DNA from 3 places in the Crassaminicella indica genome. Region 1 is predicted to be linked to each of the others. Evidence: a T-box and tRNA genes for the amino acid it is inferred to sense, from the RefSeq annotation. Region 1 holds a T-box; the other regions hold tRNA genes.
The links. A T-box is a leader RNA that pairs with one kind of tRNA and senses whether it is charged. The one in region 1 lies ahead of leuS (leucine--tRNA ligase), so its partner is inferred to be a tRNA-Leu.
Positions count from the first base shown of each region.

Region 2: it has a tRNA-Leu gene. The T-box ahead of leuS (leucine--tRNA ligase) is inferred to sense a tRNA for this amino acid. The anticodon was not compared.
Region 3: it has a tRNA-Leu gene. The T-box ahead of leuS (leucine--tRNA ligase) is inferred to sense a tRNA for this amino acid. The anticodon was not compared.

Region 1 covers NZ_CP078093.1:2,345,056-2,351,302, forward strand. Annotated here, with positions in the region: gene obgE (GTPase ObgE) at 1-415, shown strand, start outside; gene yhbY (ribosome assembly RNA-binding protein YhbY) at 435-743, shown strand; gene nadD (nicotinate-nucleotide adenylyltransferase) at 884-1,534, shown strand; gene yqeK (bis(5'-nucleosyl)-tetraphosphatase (symmetrical) YqeK) at 1,538-2,122, shown strand; gene KVH43_RS11170 (LCP family protein) at 2,127-3,365, shown strand; gene rsfS (ribosome silencing factor) at 3,408-3,761, shown strand; T-box leader at 3,809-3,991, shown strand; gene leuS (leucine--tRNA ligase) at 4,070-6,247, shown strand, end outside.
Region 2 covers NZ_CP078093.1:2,173,537-2,179,783, forward strand. Annotated here, with positions in the region: gene KVH43_RS10230 (nicotinate phosphoribosyltransferase) at 1-281, shown strand, start outside; gene KVH43_RS10235 (peptide ABC transporter substrate-binding protein) at 303-1,907, shown strand; tRNA gene KVH43_RS10240 (tRNA-Leu) at 2,068-2,152, shown strand; gene KVH43_RS10245 (C40 family peptidase) at 2,326-3,411, shown strand; gene KVH43_RS10250 (lytic transglycosylase domain-containing protein) at 3,427-4,005, opposite strand; gene KVH43_RS10255 (SPOR domain-containing protein) at 4,213-5,121, shown strand; gene KVH43_RS10260 (DRTGG domain-containing protein) at 5,133-5,492, shown strand; gene KVH43_RS10265 (ATP-binding protein) at 5,498-5,947, shown strand; gene KVH43_RS10270 (DRTGG domain-containing protein) at 5,947-6,247, shown strand, end outside.
Region 3 covers NZ_CP078093.1:2,160,795-2,167,041, reverse strand. Annotated here, with positions in the region: gene KVH43_RS10205 (DUF4349 domain-containing protein) at 1-235, opposite strand, end outside; gene KVH43_RS10200 (RNA polymerase sigma factor) at 250-849, opposite strand; gene KVH43_RS10195 (metal-dependent hydrolase) at 962-2,014, opposite strand; gene KVH43_RS10190 (RNA-guided endonuclease InsQ/TnpB family protein) at 2,081-3,274, opposite strand; tRNA gene KVH43_RS10185 (tRNA-Leu) at 3,825-3,911, shown strand; gene KVH43_RS10180 (hypothetical protein) at 4,037-5,353, opposite strand; gene KVH43_RS10175 (hypothetical protein) at 5,531-6,247, shown strand, end outside.

The DNA of each region.
Region 1 (6,247 bases):
AGAGGAAGTGTTTAAATCTTTTGAGTCAGAAATGAATAAAAGAGGTTATGAGGTATTTCCTGTTTCAGCAGCTACTGGTAAAGGTTTAAAAGAATTGTTGCGTTATATTATTAAGAGGTTAGAAGAGATAGAAGAGGAGCCTTTAGTAGAAGAGGAAGAGACATACAAGTATTATACTGTAGAAAACAATAAGGAAGATGATATTATTGTTAGAAAAGAAAATGATTATTATATATTAGAAGGAAAACGTATTGAAAAATTATTTTATTCAACAAATTTTGAAGATATGGATTCGTTAAGATATTTTCAAAACTTCCTAATAAAGAAAGGCATTGTTGATAAATTAAAGGAATTAGGTATTGAAGATGGAGATACAGTAAAAATATTTGATTTTGAGTTTGAATTTTATCATTAGAATAGAAAGTAGGGTTTTCATGAAAAAAGTAGATACATTAACAGGTAAACAAAGAAGTTTTTTAAAGGGCTTAGCAAATGGTATGAAGCCAATTGCTCAAATTGGGAAAAGTGGCATTACAGAAAATTTTATAAAGCAAATAGATGATGCCCTTGAAGCAAGAGAATTAATAAAGGTGAATATCCTTGAAAATAGCCTTTTAGATACAAAGGAGACAGCAAATAAAGTAGCAAAAATGACAGAAGCTCATTTTATTCAAGCTATTGGGAATAAATTTGTTATTTACAGACAGTCTAAGAAAAATCCCAAAATAGAATTCCCTAGATAAAAATCGAGTATATACTCGATTTTTATCTGTTCTTATAGAATATAAAAACTTGTCATTGCCAAAATTTGATAATCATATATAATAGAGTTACGAAAGCTATATTCAATAATATTAGATGAGACATTTTGGAGGAGTATAATATGTCGACGACCAGGAACACAAATCAATCAAAGAAGGATTATAAAAGAATAGGCATTATGGGAGGGACTTTTGACCCAATACATTATGGACACTTAGTGATTGCAGAGCAAATACGATGTGAGTATAAGCTTGAAAAAGTAGTTTTTATACCTGCAGGAACACCACCACATAAGTCAAATTTATGTGTTACAGATAGTAAGCATAGATATTTTATGACTCTTTTAGCAACTATTACCAATCCATATTTTGAACTATCTAAAATTGAGATAGAGAATGAAGAGATTTCATATACTATTCATACAATTGAAAAGCTAAAAAAAATATATCGTAAAGATACAGAAATTTATTTTATTACAGGTGCAGATGCAATCTGTGAATTAGACACATGGAAAAATGTAAATAAACTTACACAGCTGTGCAAGTTTATTGCTGCTACAAGACCTGGTCTTGAAGCTTCTCAAGTGGATGCTAAAATTAGGGAATTAAAAGAAAAGTATGATGCGTTTATTGAAAAAATTGATTTACCAGCTTTAGCCATATCTTCAACAGATATAAGAAATAGGATTAGAGAAGGACAGTCTATAAAATATTTACTACCTGAGCCTGTAGAATATTATATATATAAAAACAACCTATACAAAGAGGTGTAAAAATTGCTACAAATTAATGAAATAAAGAAAATATTGAAAAGTAGATTAACAGAGAAAAGATATTTACATTCTTTAGGTGTACAAAAGACAGCTGAAAATTTGGCGAAAATATATAATGGTTCTATTACGAAAGCAAGTATAGCAGGTCTTGTTCATGACTGTGCAAAAAATCTGAGTGCGGAACAATTATTGAATTATGCTGAGCGGTTTGGTATACTAGTTGATGGTGTTACTAAATTTCAACCTGGATTACTTCATGGAGCTGTTGGTGCTGAAATTGCAAAAAGAGAATTTAATATTGAAGATGATGAAATTCTTAATGCCATTAAATTTCATACAACGGGAAAAGAAAACATGACGCTCCTTGATCAAATTATATATTTAGCAGATTATATTGAGCCAAATAGAAACTTTAATGGAGTAGAACTTTTACGGGAAGCAGCTTTACAAGATTTAAATAAAGCTACTTTAATGGCTTTTAATCATACTATAAAATATATAGTTTCTAAGGGAGAGTTATTGCATTTAAACACTATTTTTGCTAGAAATGATCTCCTATTACGAAGAGATGAATTACGTCAGGAGTGAGAATATGAAAAAATTCTTGAAAGTGTTAGTCATTGCATTTATTTGCTTTACTGTAGTTATGTGTACAGGGACTTATATTTTTATGAGTAGTATGACAGTTAAAGGACAGGGATATAGTGGAGAAAAAATAGTAAGTGAAGATGGTACGCCTGAAAAAGAAGAACGTGTAAATGTTTTAATAGTAGGTGTAGATGCAAAGGATATCGAAAGCAGTAAGCATGCTAGAACAGATACGATGATGCTTGCAACATTTGATCCAAACACAAAAAAAGTAGACATCATTTCTATTCCTAGAGATACAAGAGTTGTTATAAGAGGTCGTAGACAAAAAGAAAAAATTAATCATGCTCATGCATATGGTGGTATGGATCTAGCTATGAAGGCAGTAAAGGACTTTTTAGGTGTACCCGTTCACTATTATATTGAAGTAAATTATGCTGCTGTAGGGAAAATTGTAGACGATGTAGGTGGCGTAGAGGTTTATGTGCCACAGGATATGAAGTATTATGATCCAAAGGCTGATCCACCTCTAAAAATTAATTTAAAAAAAGGAAGACAAGTATTAGATAGTAATAAAGCAATGCAGTTTTTAAGATTTAGAAAGGGATATAAAAATCAAGATTTAGGTAGAATTAATGCCCAACATGATTTTTTAATGGCATTAGCGGATAAATTGTTATCTCCTAGAATCATTACAAAATTACCAAATCTATTGAGAACCTTTAAAGCTTATGTAGATACAAATATGCCTATTACAACGATGAGTTCTTATGCATTTAAAGCTAGGGATATAAAGATGGAAGATATTAATATGATAACAATACCTGGAGAACCAAAATTGATAAACGGATTATGGTATTATATTCCTGATATGAATGGAGTAAAAACAATTGTAGATCAAATTTTTAGGGGAAAGGATGCACAAGATCAAAATATAGATGCTCATGAGAATAAAGAGTATACGAAAGATAAAGTTACAGTAGAAGTTTTAAATGGATCAAATATAAATGGAATTGCTACAAAAACAGCTAATATGCTAAAAGAAAAGGGATATAAAGTTGTAAATATAGGTAATGTAGCAGGTATAAAATATGGACAAACTCATATCTATAATAGAAATAATAAAGATAGTGATGCAAAAAATATTGCAGAGCTATTAAATATTAAGGAAATAGAAAAGGGTATAAATACAGATACAAAAGCTGATATTACAATTATTATTGGAAATGATATGAAAAAATAAAACAGCAATTTCCTTGTAATATAAGATTTTAGGAGGTTATATATGATCGAAACATCAAAAAAAATTGCTTTTGAGATTGCAAAGAGTATAGACAATAAAAAAGGACAAGATATTGAGATATTAGATATTAGGAATATCTCAAGCTTTACAGATTATTTTGTAATAGCTCATGGAACATCAACCCGTCAGGTAAAGGCTATTGCTGATGAAATTGAAGATAAAATGAAAGAAAATGGAGTTATATTAGACCATAAAGAAGGTTATGCTAGTGGTAGATGGATTTTGTTAGATTATATAAATGTAGTAGTACATCTTTTCATTGAAGAAGAAAGAAGCTTTTATAATATAGAAAGAGTATGGAAAGATGCATTGCATGTAAATGTTGACAATCTGTAAAAAAGCCATTATAATAGTTATAAAATTCTAAGACCTATTACAAAAAATCAATATTCGTATAGAGGAGTAGTAAATAATATAGCTTTTTCAGAGAGTCGATGGATGGTGCGAATCGATAAAGTAAGTTATTGAACTTGCCTCAATTTAAATAGGTTGGTTACCTTTAGAAACCAATAAGTGGACATAATTGTCAATTAGGGTGGTACCGCGGGGAATTCCTCGTCCCTATATAGGGATAAGAATTTTCCAGGGTACTTTTTTATTTTCCAAGATTATTTTAAAAATTAAATACATAGGAGGATTTGTATATGCCAAAATATGATTTTAGTCAAATTGAAAAGAAATGGCAAGATTATTGGGAAAAAAATAAAATGTTTGAAACTGTTGAAAATGAAAAAGAAAAATATTATGTATTGGAGATGTTCCCATATCCATCAGGAAAACTTCATATGGGACATGTAAGAAACTATTCTATTGGAGATGTTATAGCGAGATTTAAGAAAATGAAAGGTTTTAATGTACTTCATCCAATGGGATGGGATTCTTTTGGACTACCTGCTGAGAATGCAGCCATAAAACATGGTATTCACCCTAATAAATGGACTTGGGAAAACATTGAAGAAATGAGAAGACAATTAAAGGAGTTAGGGATTAGTTATGATTGGAATAGAGAAGTAGCTACTTGTCATCCAGATTATTATAAATGGACACAATGGATTTTCTTGCAATTTTATAAAAAAGGACTTGTTTATAAGAAAAAATACCCTGTAAACTGGTGTCCTTCTTGTGAAACCGTATTGGCTAATGAACAGGTAGTAGGTGGACATTGTGAACGTTGTGATAGCTTAGTAGGAAAAAAAGATCTAGAACAATGGTATTTTAAAATTACAGATTATGCTGAAAAATTATTAGAAGATATAGAAAAGCTGAAAGGCTGGCCTGAAAAAGTAAAAACTATGCAGAAAAATTGGATAGGAAAAAGTGTGGGAGCAGAAGTTGAGTTCAAAATAGATGATTCGGATAAAATATTAAATGTGTTTACAACTAGACCAGATACAATTTATGGTGTTACTTATATGGTACTAGCTCCTGAACATCCATATGTAACAGAGCTTACAAAAGGTACTGAATACGAAAAAAGCGTTAAAGAGTTTGTAGAAAAGCTTCAATACCTTTCAGAAATAGAAAGAACAGCAACAAATGTAGAAAAAGAAGGTATGTTTATAGGAAAATATGCTGTAAATCCTTTAACAGGAAAGAATATCCCTATCTATATTGCAAACTATGTTTTAATGGATTATGGTACAGGAGCTATTATGGCTGTTCCTGCTCATGATGAGAGAGATTTTGAGTTTGCTAAAAAATATGATCTTGAAATTGTTCCTGTTATTAAACCAAAAGATGATAGTGTAGATGTTTACAACCTAGATAAGGCTTATACTAATGAAGGGGTTATGGTTAACTCAGGAAAATTTGATGGAATGGATAGTAAAGAAGCTTTGGTACAAATATCTGATTATCTTGAAAAAGAAGGATTAGGTAAAAAAACTATAAACTTTAGATTAAGAGATTGGTTAATCTCAAGACAAAGATATTGGGGAACACCAATACCAATTGTTAATTGTAAAGATTGTGGATCTGTTCCAGTTGATGAGAAAGATTTACCAGTGATGTTACCAACAGATGTAGTTTTTTCTGGAAAGGGTGAATCACCTTTAACGACTAGCAAGGAATTCATTCATACAAAGTGTCCAAAATGTGGTAAAGATGCTACAAGAGAAACGGATACAATGGATACATTTGTAGATTCTTCATGGTATTTTTTGAGATATACAGATCCTTCAAATAGTGAAGCTGTATTTGGATACGATAAAGCAAAATACTGGATGGATGTAGATCAATATATTGGTGGGGTAGAGCATGCGATTTTACATCTTCTTTACGCTAGATTTTTTACAAAGGTATTAAATGATTTAGGATATTCACCTGTTTCAGAGCCTTTTAAAAATCTTCTTACTCAAGGAATGGTTCTAAAAGATGGAGCTAAGATGTCAAAATCGAAAGGAAATGTTGTCAGCCCTAAAGAAATAATAGAAAAATATGGAGCAGATACAGCAAGATTATTTATTCTTTTTGCAGCACCGCCTGATAGGGATCTTGAATGGAGTGATACAGGGGTAGAAGGATGCTTTAGATTCTTAAACAGAGTATGGAGAGTAATAGATGAATTAAAAGATAGCTTAATTGATGCAAAAGAAGATAATGTTTACTCAAAAGAAGATAAGAAATTTAGATATATGATTCATATAACTATAAAAAGAGTAACAGAAGATGTTGAGGAGCGTTTTAACTTTAATACAGCTATTAGTGCTATTATGGAACTTGTAAATGAAATTTATAAATATAAAGAATTAGGAGAAAAATGTAATAAGAGTTTATTAAGAGAAGCTTTAGAGACAGTAATCATTCTTTTAGCTCCTTTTGCA
Region 2 (6,247 bases), 170 kb from region 1:
GAGGAGGAGTTACTCCTTATCTTGTAAGAGAATTAAGAAGCAAACTGGATATTAATGGATATAATCATGTTAAAATATTTGTATCTGGAGGATTGACACCAGAGAAAATTAGAATATTATCTGAAGCTGGTGCAGATTCTTTTGGAGTAGGTAGTTATATATCAGGGGCTCCTGCAATTGATATGACTATGGATATAAAAGAAGTAGGAGGAGAAGCTGTTGCCAAAAGAGGAAGAATTCCAGGGATAGTTGAAAATAGCAAATTAAAGAGAATTCTTTAGATAAAATGTGGAGGAATTTTGGTGAATGGAATAAAAAATGTACTATGCTTTTTCTTTATTATGATTATTTTATCAGGATGTATGGATAAGAATATAGAAATGGAACAAAATGAAAATGAGCCTGTGCAAATAGGAAAACCAGTATTTGGTGGTGAATTATCTATTCCTATCATTCAGTTTGATACATTAAATCCTATTTTAAATGATAATAAAAGTGTTTATTATTTAAATAAATTGATTTATGAGGGCTTAATAAGGCTAGATAAAAATTTAGATGCTAAGCCTGTATTGGCTGAGAGCTGGAATGTTTCAGATGATGGAAAGGAATGGATTTTCAAATTAAGAGATGATGTGTTTTGGCATGATGGAAAGCCTTTTACATCAGAGGATGTAAAATTTACAATTGATTCTATGAAGATTAATATAATTGGAAAAGAGTCTATATATAATGAACTTGTAAAGCATATAAAAAATACTAAGATTTTAAGTAAAGATAGTATAAAGATTGAATTTGATAATGCAATGAACAGTTGGATTGAGTTGTTTACTTTTCCAATTATTCCAAAACATCAGTTTCAAACAACTAGAAGGGTATACGATGCAGTTAATATAAAGCCTATTGGAACAGGTCCTTATAAGGTTGAAGCTTATAATAAATTTAAAAGTATAAAGTTAATTGCAAACGATGCTTATTGGGGGAAAAAGCCTTATATTGCTTCAATTATTGCAAAACGTGTGCCGGATAAAGAGGCTGCGTTAACTCTTGTTGAAGCAGGTGAGCTTGATGGGGCATCAGCAACGAATTTTGATTGGGAAAAGTATAGTGAAAATAAGTCTTTAAAGATTTATGAATATGTAACAAAGGAATATGAGTTTTTAGGATTTAATTTTCGCAATAAAATGCTTCAAGATAAAAATATTAGAAAAGCATTAGGATATGGTATTGATAGACATGCCATTATAAATGAAGTATATTTAGGTCATGCTACTGTAGTAGATGCACCTGTTTATCCAGATAGCTATTTATATGATGAGGAAGAAAAAAAGTTTGGAAAAGATCTATTGATAGCAAGAAAGCTATTAAAAGAATCTGGTTGGGAAAATAGAGATAAAGATGTATGGTTTGAAAATGAATTAGGTCAAGAACTTAGGTTGCATTTACTTGTAAATAGAGATAATGCTCAAAGATTGAAAGCTGCTAAAATGATTTCAGATCAGCTTAAAGAAATAGGGATAGATATTATTATTGATCCAGTTGACTGGAAAGAATATGAGAGAAGAGTAAGAAAAGGCCAGTTTGATATTGCTTTAGGTGGTTGGCAATTATCTGATATACCAGATCTTCGTTTTATTTTTCATTCAAGCTTTATAGGAAATACAAACTTTATTAGGTATAGTAATCCTGATTTAGATAAACTATTGAATGAAGCTGCTTTTATAAAGAATAAACAATTGAAAAAAAAGAAATATAAAGAGATACAACATTTTGTAGTAGATGATTTGCCATACTTTAGTTTATATTTTAAAAATAGTTCAATTATCATGAAGCAATATGTTAAAGGAGATATACTTCCTAAACCAAATAATATATATAATAATATAGAAAGCTGGTATATGAAAAAATAGAGTCTAGATATTCATTAGTCATGACAAACGCATTTAATTATTTTTGATTAAATAATTATATTTTTCTAATTGAATAGATTTAGAAATGCGTTTGTTTTGACTATGGGATTATAGGATATTGACAATGAATAGGCATGATGCTATACTGATATAGTAATATGCGAGAGTGCTGGAATAGGCAGACAGGCACGTTTGAGGGGCGTGTGTCGATTGGCGTACGGGTTCAAGTCCCGTCTCTCGCACCAAAAATTGTTAGCTACTCAATTATGAGTAGTTTTTTTTTACCAATTTTATTTTTTTATTCAATGAAGGATTTTATGTTTTTATGTAGAAATGTATTAAAGGCATATATAACGGCAATAATTATTAAGGGTAAACAGATGCTCATGTATATAATAATGTTATAGGGGGATCACAAATGATTAAATTTATGAAATATTTCTGTTTGATGGTATTGTGTAATTTGCTGATGATTTCTTTTGTCTATGGAGAAGGGAAAAACGATGGTATAGTAATAGGGAATCATGTAAATGTTAGACAGGAACCTAAAATGACATCAGCTGTTTTAAGTACTTTAAGGTTAGGAGAATATGTACATATTCTAAAAAACAGTGGAGAATGGTATGGTATAGCATTAGGTGATGGAAAGCTTGGATGGGTACATAATCAATTAGTTATTGTTGTAGATAAGGAAAAAGATTTTATTAAAAAAGGGATTGTAACAGCTAATGCTTTAAATATCCGACAACAGCCAGATATTGCTTCAAGTAGTATAGGAAAGTTATTTGCTGGTACAGAAGTAACAATAATAGATCAAAAATCGGATTGGTATGGCATTGATATTGACAGAGGCAAAGGTTGGGTTCATTCAGATTATATAAAGATAAAGCCTAATTATAAAATAGCAAAGATTACAGGAAATCATGTGAATGTAAGAAAAGCTCCTTCTTATACAGGAGAAATTGTAGGAACTTTAAATTTGGATAACTATGTGCAGGTAAAAGATTTTAAAGATGATTGGTTTAATATTATTCTGAAAGAGAATCGAGAAGGTTGGGTATATAAAGATTATTTAACTATTGTATTAAAAGATGTATCTGCTTCAAGAGGTAAGGACAGGTCTTCTTTAGGTATGAAGGTAGCAACTATTGCTAATGCTCAATTAGGTAAAAAATATGTATATGGAGCTAGTGGACCTAATACTTTTGATTGTTCAGGATTTACATCTTATGTATACAGAAAAATAGGAATAAAGCTTCCTAGAACATCTAGAGGACAAGCGACAGTGGGACAAAAAGTATCAAAGAGTGATTTAAGAATAGGTGATTTGGTATTCTTTGATACGAATGGGTCTAATAATGGGAAAATTAGTCATGTAGGTATATATATAGGGAATGGAAAGTTTATACATGCATCTTCAGGAAGGAAAAGAATTCTTATAACAGATTTAAATAATGATTCTTATTATAAAAGAGCATATGTTAAAGCTAGAAGATTGTTCTAAAAAACCCTACTGTTTTTACAGTAGGGTTTCAAAATTTTTTGTAGAAGTTATATGGTCATAGCTTTTTTTAAATTGCAGAACTTTATCTACATAGTTTTTGGTTTCTTTGAAAGGTGGAACGCCTTTATATTTATCTACGTTATTAGGACCAGCGTTATACGCAGCTAAAGCTAGTTTTGTATTTCCATTATATCTTGTCAACATGCTACGTAAATATTTAGTACCCCCATAGATATTTTGTACAGGGTCTAAAGGATTTGTGATACCTAGCCCTAAAGATGTTTGAGGCATTAACTGCATAAGTCCTTGTGCACCTGCTTTAGATAGAGCGCTTTTATTAAAATTTGACTCTGCTTTAATGACAGCTTTTACTAAATTTGGGTCGACATTAAATTTTTTAGAAGCAGCTTCAATGAGAGAATCATATGCAGTAGAAGAGATATCTTGAGATTTCACATTTTGGATTTTTTCATTTAGTATATCATTAAAATCTGATGTGGCTTTGTGTTTATTTAAATTTATATTAATAGGTAATCTACTTTGAATTTGAGCTATTTTATGATCAAGTATTTTTTGAATAAGATTATTAGGCATGGCAAAGACTCCTTTTCATATAATATAAAAAAATATACTATATTAAGTATCGGATATATTTTATATTTGTTTAGAAGAAAATGTAATTCATTAGAAATTATTTATGATTTGTAATATAGAAAAATGAAAAAAGAATAAGAATTATTCTTGAATCAAAAGGAAATAACATTTAGTTTGTAGAAAATATTCTTTAAAGGGGGCGAAGAAATGAGACAAACAAGAGTGAAGATTCGAAGAAAAAGTATGGGAAAAAAAATTACTTTTACAATTATAATTATATTTTTATTTAGTTTGTCTATATTAATAGGCTATTTAGGTACGAAATATGTGATTCTGCCGATGATTTCTTCTAATGAAATAGGAATAGAAAAAAATAATAAAAATAAAGGAATAAAAAAAGTAGTTAAAATGCAAGAAGAAATATCAGAAGCATCTAAGGAAGAATCAGAAAAAAACAATAAAACAAAAAAGATAGATAAAGCTACAAATGAAGGATATACAAATACCTTTGAAATAGAAGGAATTGATATATATAGTGTTCAAGTTGGAAGCTTTAAGACAAAACAAAATGCACTATCTTTAGTTAAGGAATTGAATAGCAAGGATATAGGAGCCTATATTTGGGATAATGATGGATATAAAGTAATAACTATGTCAATGTTAGATAGGAAAAGTATTGATAATATTCTACCAAATATTAAAAAACAATATACAGAAGCATTTGTTGTAACAAGAAGGGTTTCTTCAAAATCAATATCATACAAAAAAGAAGATTCTGCATATATAGATACTTTAGAAGGTCAGATAAAAAAGTTAATGGAAGTATTTAAAGCATTGGCTGAAAATATAAAGCAATCACAAAACAGTCAAATAGATATGGAACTAGCCAAAAAGCATATAGATGATTTAAAAGAGATTCAAGGGCGATTAAGAGGTGAAAATCCACCTGTTCAGATGAAAGCTATGCATAATGGACTTATAAAGTTAGTAGCTGATTTGATACAGGAGTTAGAAACAGCAGAAAAGAATGATAAAAAGTTATTTTTAGGGATACAAAACGCTTTTATAAAAGGAGTGTACCAATATTCATATTTTTTAGACAATAATGAATATTGAGGGGGATTTGAATGAAAATTACTAAAATCATGGAATTGTTAAATGCTGAATGCCTAGTAGGAGAAAATTTATTGGATATGGAAGTAGATCAAGCCTTTGGATGTGATTTAATGAGTGATGTGCTAGCTTTTATCAATGGAAAAACTTTATTGCTTACAGGTCTTACGAATCTACAGGTAATAAGAACAGCAGAAATGACAGATATTAATACAGTGGTTTTTGTACGAGGGAAAAAACCTGTTAAAGAAGCTATTGAATTAGCTAAAAAAAATAATATGATATTGCTTAGTACAAATCACATTCTATATACTGCTTGTGGAATACTATATGCTAATGGACTCAAAGGTATTCCTAGCAGGGGAGGAGCGTAGGTTTTATGGTTAATGAACAAGAGAAAAATAGTATTAAATTAGAATATGAGATTATAAAAGATGATTTTTCAAGAGCTGGGGAAGCATCAAGCAATATTAAAAAAGTTCTTAGACAGCTAGGAATTGATTCAAAAGCTATTAAGAAGATAGCCATTGTTACATATGAGGCTGAAATGAATATAGTGATCCATTCAGAAGGAGGAAAAATAACTGTATTGATAAGTCCTAATGCTGTAGAGATTGTTGCTAGGGATAATGGTCCGGGTATAAAAAACATTGATAAAGCGATGGAGGAAGGATATTCAACTGCTTCTAATAAAGTAAGAGAATTGGGATTTGGAGCAGGTATGGGACTACCTAATATAAAAAGATATAGTGATGAATTTCATATAGAATCGAAGATAGGTGAATTTACAATATTGAAGATGAAAATATATATACAGGAGGAAGTATGATGCAGGTTAAAAATCTTATTGAAAAAGAGAATTTTAAATTAATCACAAACGATAAAGATATTTCTAAAGAAATTAAAGGTTTATATTGTTGTGATTTATTAAGCTGGGTTATGTCTCATGCTAAAGCAGGTGATGCATGGATTACGGTACAGACGCATATGAATATTGTAGCAGTAGCAAGTCTGTTGGATATTAGCTGTATCATTATCCCAGAATCTATTGAAATAGATAAGGAAACAATAGACAAGGCAAACGAAGAAAATATTCCGATTTTAAGTACAAATTTAAATAGCTATGAAA
Region 3 (6,247 bases), 180 kb from region 1:
TTTCATTTTCTTCATTGACCTTTAATAAAGCTTCATGCAAATCGTCTTCAAAGCCCTCTGGCAAATCAACCATTGGAAGTTTATTGCATAAATCAATCTGCCTCATTAAATTCTCATATTCACTTCTACATTCTTTACATTCTTTTAAATGCTTATCTAACATATCTTTTGTATGTTTATCTAATATATCATCTATATAAAGAGATATCATCTCTTCCATTTCCATACATCTCATAAGATCCCTCCTTTCTATAATTTGACGTAAGACTCATCATAAAGTTCCCTATTCTTTTCCATAATTCTTTTTAATGACTGTCTTGCTCTACTAATTCTTGATTTTACCGTTCCTTCTGAGCAATCTAATATTTTACTAATCTGTTCATAAGAAAAACCTTTAATATCTCTTAATACAATTACCGTTTTATGATCCTCTGACAAACAATTGATAGCATTTTGAATATTTCTTTGGCATTCTCTTTTTGCAACCATATCTTCAGGCAAATTAGTTGCATCTGGCAAATCTCTGATAATATCTCCATCTTCTGTATCAATCTGACAGTCATAAGAATATGTTTTTTGTAATTTTCTTTTCCTTAACACATCTAAACAAGTATTTGTTACAATTCTATACAACCATGTAGAAAAATTACTTTCTCTCTTAAATTTATGTAATGATCGATAGGTTTTTATAAAAGCATCTTGTGTTGCATCCTTTGCGTCTTCTATATTTCCCAACATTCTATATGCAATATTAAATGCTAGCTTTTGATGATCCTTTATCAAAGCTTCAAAGCTTTTAATATCGCCTTGTTGACTTTGATCGATTAGTTCGTTTACAGTTTTAATCATAATACGTCCCTCCTTTCTTCTTACAGCAATTCTCTTTTTAGACGATTATAGCTTATATAAAGTTCCCTATTTTTTCAAATATATAAAAAAAGTGACGCAAGCTACGCCACTTTTAGTCCATTTCTGCCACAGGAATACTTTTATCAATATGATAAGGATGAAAAAATGATTGAATGATATTTTTTTCGCGGTCATAAATTACCGTAGCATGATGCATAAAATCATTTCTTAAAAAATAACGTAAATCAATAAACTTAAATACTATATTGTCCATTTCTTCCGATTTTATTACATGATAAATAGGAGTAAACTCTCTAAAATATTTCCCAATATTTGTTTCCTTGAACATTTTAACTTCTTCATCTTCTAATTTCTTTAATTTTTTTCTTTCAATTATTTTTCCATTAAATAAATTTACTTGCCCTACAATATTATAATTATTCGTGCTTACAATAAAATCCCATTTATGATAAGCCATAAGAGCTGGCAAAATATTTACACTGCAAATTTTATATCCGTGGCGATAATAATTTTTTACTTTTTTTTCGGCATACTGCTTCATCAACCACCTTAAGCCTAGATATACAAAAAAACTTGTCGTAATACATAAATAAAAAGCAATTGTTTTTTCCTTTACAAATATTAATAAAAAACACAACACTGTAATAACAGGATCATAAAGCATAAGAATCCCCAGCATAAATTTTCTCTTAGTAAAAGGCATAAATAACTTAGCTCCATATGAATTCAAAATATCAAATAATGTATGAGACAAGCAACCCATCAGCGTCCATATAAAAACTCTTAAAAATTGAAAATCTGCAAAGAATAATGATAATCCTGCTGTAATTATTCCTGCAAGAATAAAAAGAGCAGGTATAGAATGGGATATCCCTCTATGATGCTTCAAATAAACATAATCTCCCTTTAGTTTTGCAATAATATCAATATCTGGAGACATTGCTCCAAGTGCACAACCTAATGAAACAGGATTCGTAAATGCTACTGGATCTCCACTATATGCAGATATTGCAAGACCAATAACTCCATGAGTAATTGGATCCACTACTTTCAGCTTTATAAAATCTATAAAAATCTTAATAAATATATGAAAATTATAGATTTTATTCATACACTCAATATTTTTACAAATATTAGTGTACATAATAGCATTTCTCTACAATGCTATACCGCAAGCCAACGGTACTTTTGTTCACTTCCTTTCTTAAAATCAAGCAACTAATTTTCCAAAATGAAAATGTAGAGTAGTTACTTGGTTTATATTCTTATAATTCAGTGCTTTATTTTTATTGTGTTTATTAAAAATATTAATACTTGAATTAATATCTCTATCTAATGTCATACCACACGTACACTTATAAACTCTTTTTGATAATTCCATGCTCTTTCGATTACCACAATTTGAACAAGTTTTAGAGGTATAAGCTTCATTTATATAAACCACTTTAACATCATGTAATTTTGCCTTGTATGTTAAAAATGTCTTGAATTTACCTAACCCCCAATTTTCTTTTATACTTCTGTTTAATTTTATTAAATTTGATTTTTTAATCATTTGCTCTTGTGATAAATCTCCAAGAATTAATTCTTTATTATTTAAGACTAAATATTTTGTTATAGTATGAATAAAATGCTCTTGTTGTTTCCTTCTTTTCTCATATAATCTTTTTAAAGTCTTAGTTAATTTTTTATATCTTCCACTACCCTTTTTCTTTGTATCTCTCATTGACCTTATTTTATCTATTTTTTTATTCCAATACTTATCATATCTTGGGTTTATAATTTCAATAACTTCTCCATTTTGATTTATACCTGTTGCAAATTTAGAAATCCCTAAATCTATTGCCAAAATATTATTGTTATTGTTTTCTTTTTTGTTAACTTCATAAGACACAGAAATTAAATATTTGTTTCTAGCTTTAATAATCCAAACCTCTCCATAATTTGTTGGTATTTCATTAACATCTACTTTTATTTCATAAAAACCTAATTTAATTCTATCTTCTTTTATTTTCACATATTGTTTAGGTGTTTTAAGTGGATAAAAATAATCCTTATCCTTATATCGAGGAAGTCTAGTTTTTTCTCCTTTACTTCTTTTTTTAACACAATTATCATAATCTACTGCTAAATCCATACAAACTGCATGAAGATGTTTTGCATATACTTTTGCATAATCTGTATTTTGCTCACGTAGTAGCTTAATTTGACTTCTCTGTTCTGTCATTTTCATGTTTTTATTGTAACAAGTATAATATTCTTTTCTTTGAGCTAAATAAGTATTATAAAGGAGTTTACATAAAAAGCTATCTCTTTCTATATCTGCTATTTGTCCTTTTGTAGGGTGTATTTGAATTTTTTTGCATAATACAATACTATTTTCATTTTTCTTCTTGAATCCCATCTTCAAAAAAACTCCTTTACCACTTTTTTCATTTTCTTTTGCTTGACATAATCTTTTCCCCCTCGACAATTTTATCTTATCATAATAAGACTACTCTCTAGAGGCTAAGGAGATATCTTTACTTGCTTTAGCTAGTGCTCTATTAAAGATGGATGCATCGACAAGCTTAAATCCCTAACGGGATATAAAAAAGTAGCATAACTTAAAGTTTAATTTAAATTCAATTTTTCTTTTCACACTATAGCTATGTCTATTTTTATTTTCCAATTTCTTACTTTTGCATTTTTTATATTTTACTCTTAGAAATCTACATAATTTTGTCATTATATTTTTTTGCCTACGGCAATTTTATTAATTATGCTCATCTCTAAATTTTTATCATAAAATGAGTTTACCATAATCCTTTGCATTCTTCAAGAAACAGCCAGAATTTTCATTTATTTTTAACATTTTTTACATAATAATAACTTTAAACTTCTTTTATATTTTTTTTAATATATTGTTGCATTCCTTTTCGATTTGTGTTATTATAATTCTTGTCACAAGATAAGCCGAAGTGGTGGAATTGGCAGACGCGCCGGACTCAAAATCCGGTGGGGGCGACTCCGTGTGGGTTCGAGTCCCACCTTCGGCACCATTGAATTAAGGATTCTAGCTTACGTTAGAATCCTTTTTTATATTAATCAAATTGTTATCACAATTTAAAAAAAGGTAAGGAAATTATATCCCTTACCCTTGTTAGCTATCCTTTTTTATTTCTTTCTATCTAAATAATCCTCTCCTTCTTCTCTTAAAATACTCTTCTATATTTTTTATTCTTTCTTCTAAATTCTCAACACTTGTAATTTTTTCTTCTATCGTTTTCAACCTTTCTTCTAAATCTTCAACGCTTTTTAATTTATCCTCTAATATCTTTATACTTTTTTGTAATTCATATAACTCTTTTTTAAAAAACTTTTCTTTTTTTATCTGTATTTCTTGATCTTTTATTTCTTGCCCCTTTACTATATCCTTAATATTTTTATTAGAATTTATTTTCCGAGGAATTATCTCTACATTTTCAAGAGGCCCAAATCCTATAAATGAAAATTCAGGATAACCTTTCCCAAAAGTATAGTTAAACTGATAATCCTTCTTTATATCCTCATCATTTGTATTAAACTTATACCTGAAAAAATCTATTTTTTTTGATTCTTTCCACAAGTATGGTTTGCTCCAATTTTCACCATCATCCTCTGTAAAACAACTAACTACCTGTTCATACTCCGTCCATACAATCCAAAGCTTTTCATCTTGCTGAATAAAAGTAGCATTTGAACAATTAGAAGGATTGGATAAGACCTTTTCTATTAGTCTTATTGCTTTATTATTTTCAAATTTATATTTTTCATATTTAATAACAAGATTTCCTTGGAAATATTCTGAATATGTAATATGTAAAATTTTATTTTTTGTCATGAACATATCTAGATATAATTTTTCTTTCTTGCTTGAAGTAAGTTGCAGAGCATTTTGCCACTGTTCATTTTTTTGATCAAATTCCTTGATGTATATTTGTTCTTCATCATTTAAAAAATCATAAAATCCTATTATTAAATTCTTTTCATTTTGTATAATTTGAAATGGATTTAATAATTTTTTTCTTTTAATATCCTGCACAACAAATGTTTTCCACTCTTGGTTCTTATAATAATGGTGATATATTCTATAACACATATTATTTTCATTTGCAGGTATACAATAAATCATATGTACTTGTTGATTATATATGAATAAATTTAGATTGAAAATATTTAAAGTTCTATCTCCTCCTAAAAGATTTTTATGCCAAAAACCGTTTTTCAAAAACATTAAAACCAGTTTTCCATCTTTTCTGTGGTATGCAAAATATACATTATTTTCTTCATCTATGACTGCATCATATTCTAATGTACAATCATCAACAAGTGTATCTGATTCATATTCCTTTAAATACTTGTCAAAATATGTATATATAATTTTTTCTTCATGCCATCGGAAATTATATAAATTTCCTAGACGATCGTGAATTAAAATATTTCTTTGATTTGCAAAGGACATACTCTCACCATCCTAAATACAAATTAGTCAAAATTAAAAGCTTCTTTCTTATTATCATATTGAAGTACATAAGAATATATGACAAATTTGTATTAAAAGTGTAACAGATGATTTTTCGCATGAATATACTAGCAGTGTAAAAGACATTTACAAGAAAAATAAAAGGGGGTTACAACTATGACATGTAATCAAAATTCAGGACCACTTACCATGTCCCTTACAGATAAATGCTGTACTGCAAATACTGGTTGTGAATTTGATGGAACACTTAGAAAGGTTCGGGCTGAATCCTTATATGTTCAAAAAGTTTACGATGCTGCATTATTTAATTTGCAAGGATTAAGAACTATTTCAGGTCAAGAATTCAAACCTGCTTTAGGAAGAGGAGCAAGGATTACTAGAATTTTAGATATCAGATGTAGAAAATTCTTCAATCCAGCTGATATTAATGATGAGAGAAACTTGATTGTAAAGCCTTTAACAACCATTTCTGGAGCAGAATTTGTAGAAGACGGAAATGGAAAACCTATTACTGTAATAGGTCCTGATGGAACTGCTTCTGAAAAAATATTATATACCAATACAAGAGATTGTGATGAAGAATTTAAGGGTACCCCTATCTTTGGTACTCAAAATGTTAAAATCACAGGTGATGTGGTTGTAGAAATAGATGCATTATTTACTGATGATTGTGATAAAGAATGTCAAGTTACACTATATACAAATGTACCAATCGCAAGAGAATGTGCACCTCTTGTTTTAACCAATTTCTTCGAATTATGTATGCCATCTGTTTTTAATACGGCATTTCTTCCACGCTTTGCTGAATTCTGCAATTTAAGCTGCGAAACAAGACTAGCAACCAATAGTATTATGAGAGACATTGTAATCTGT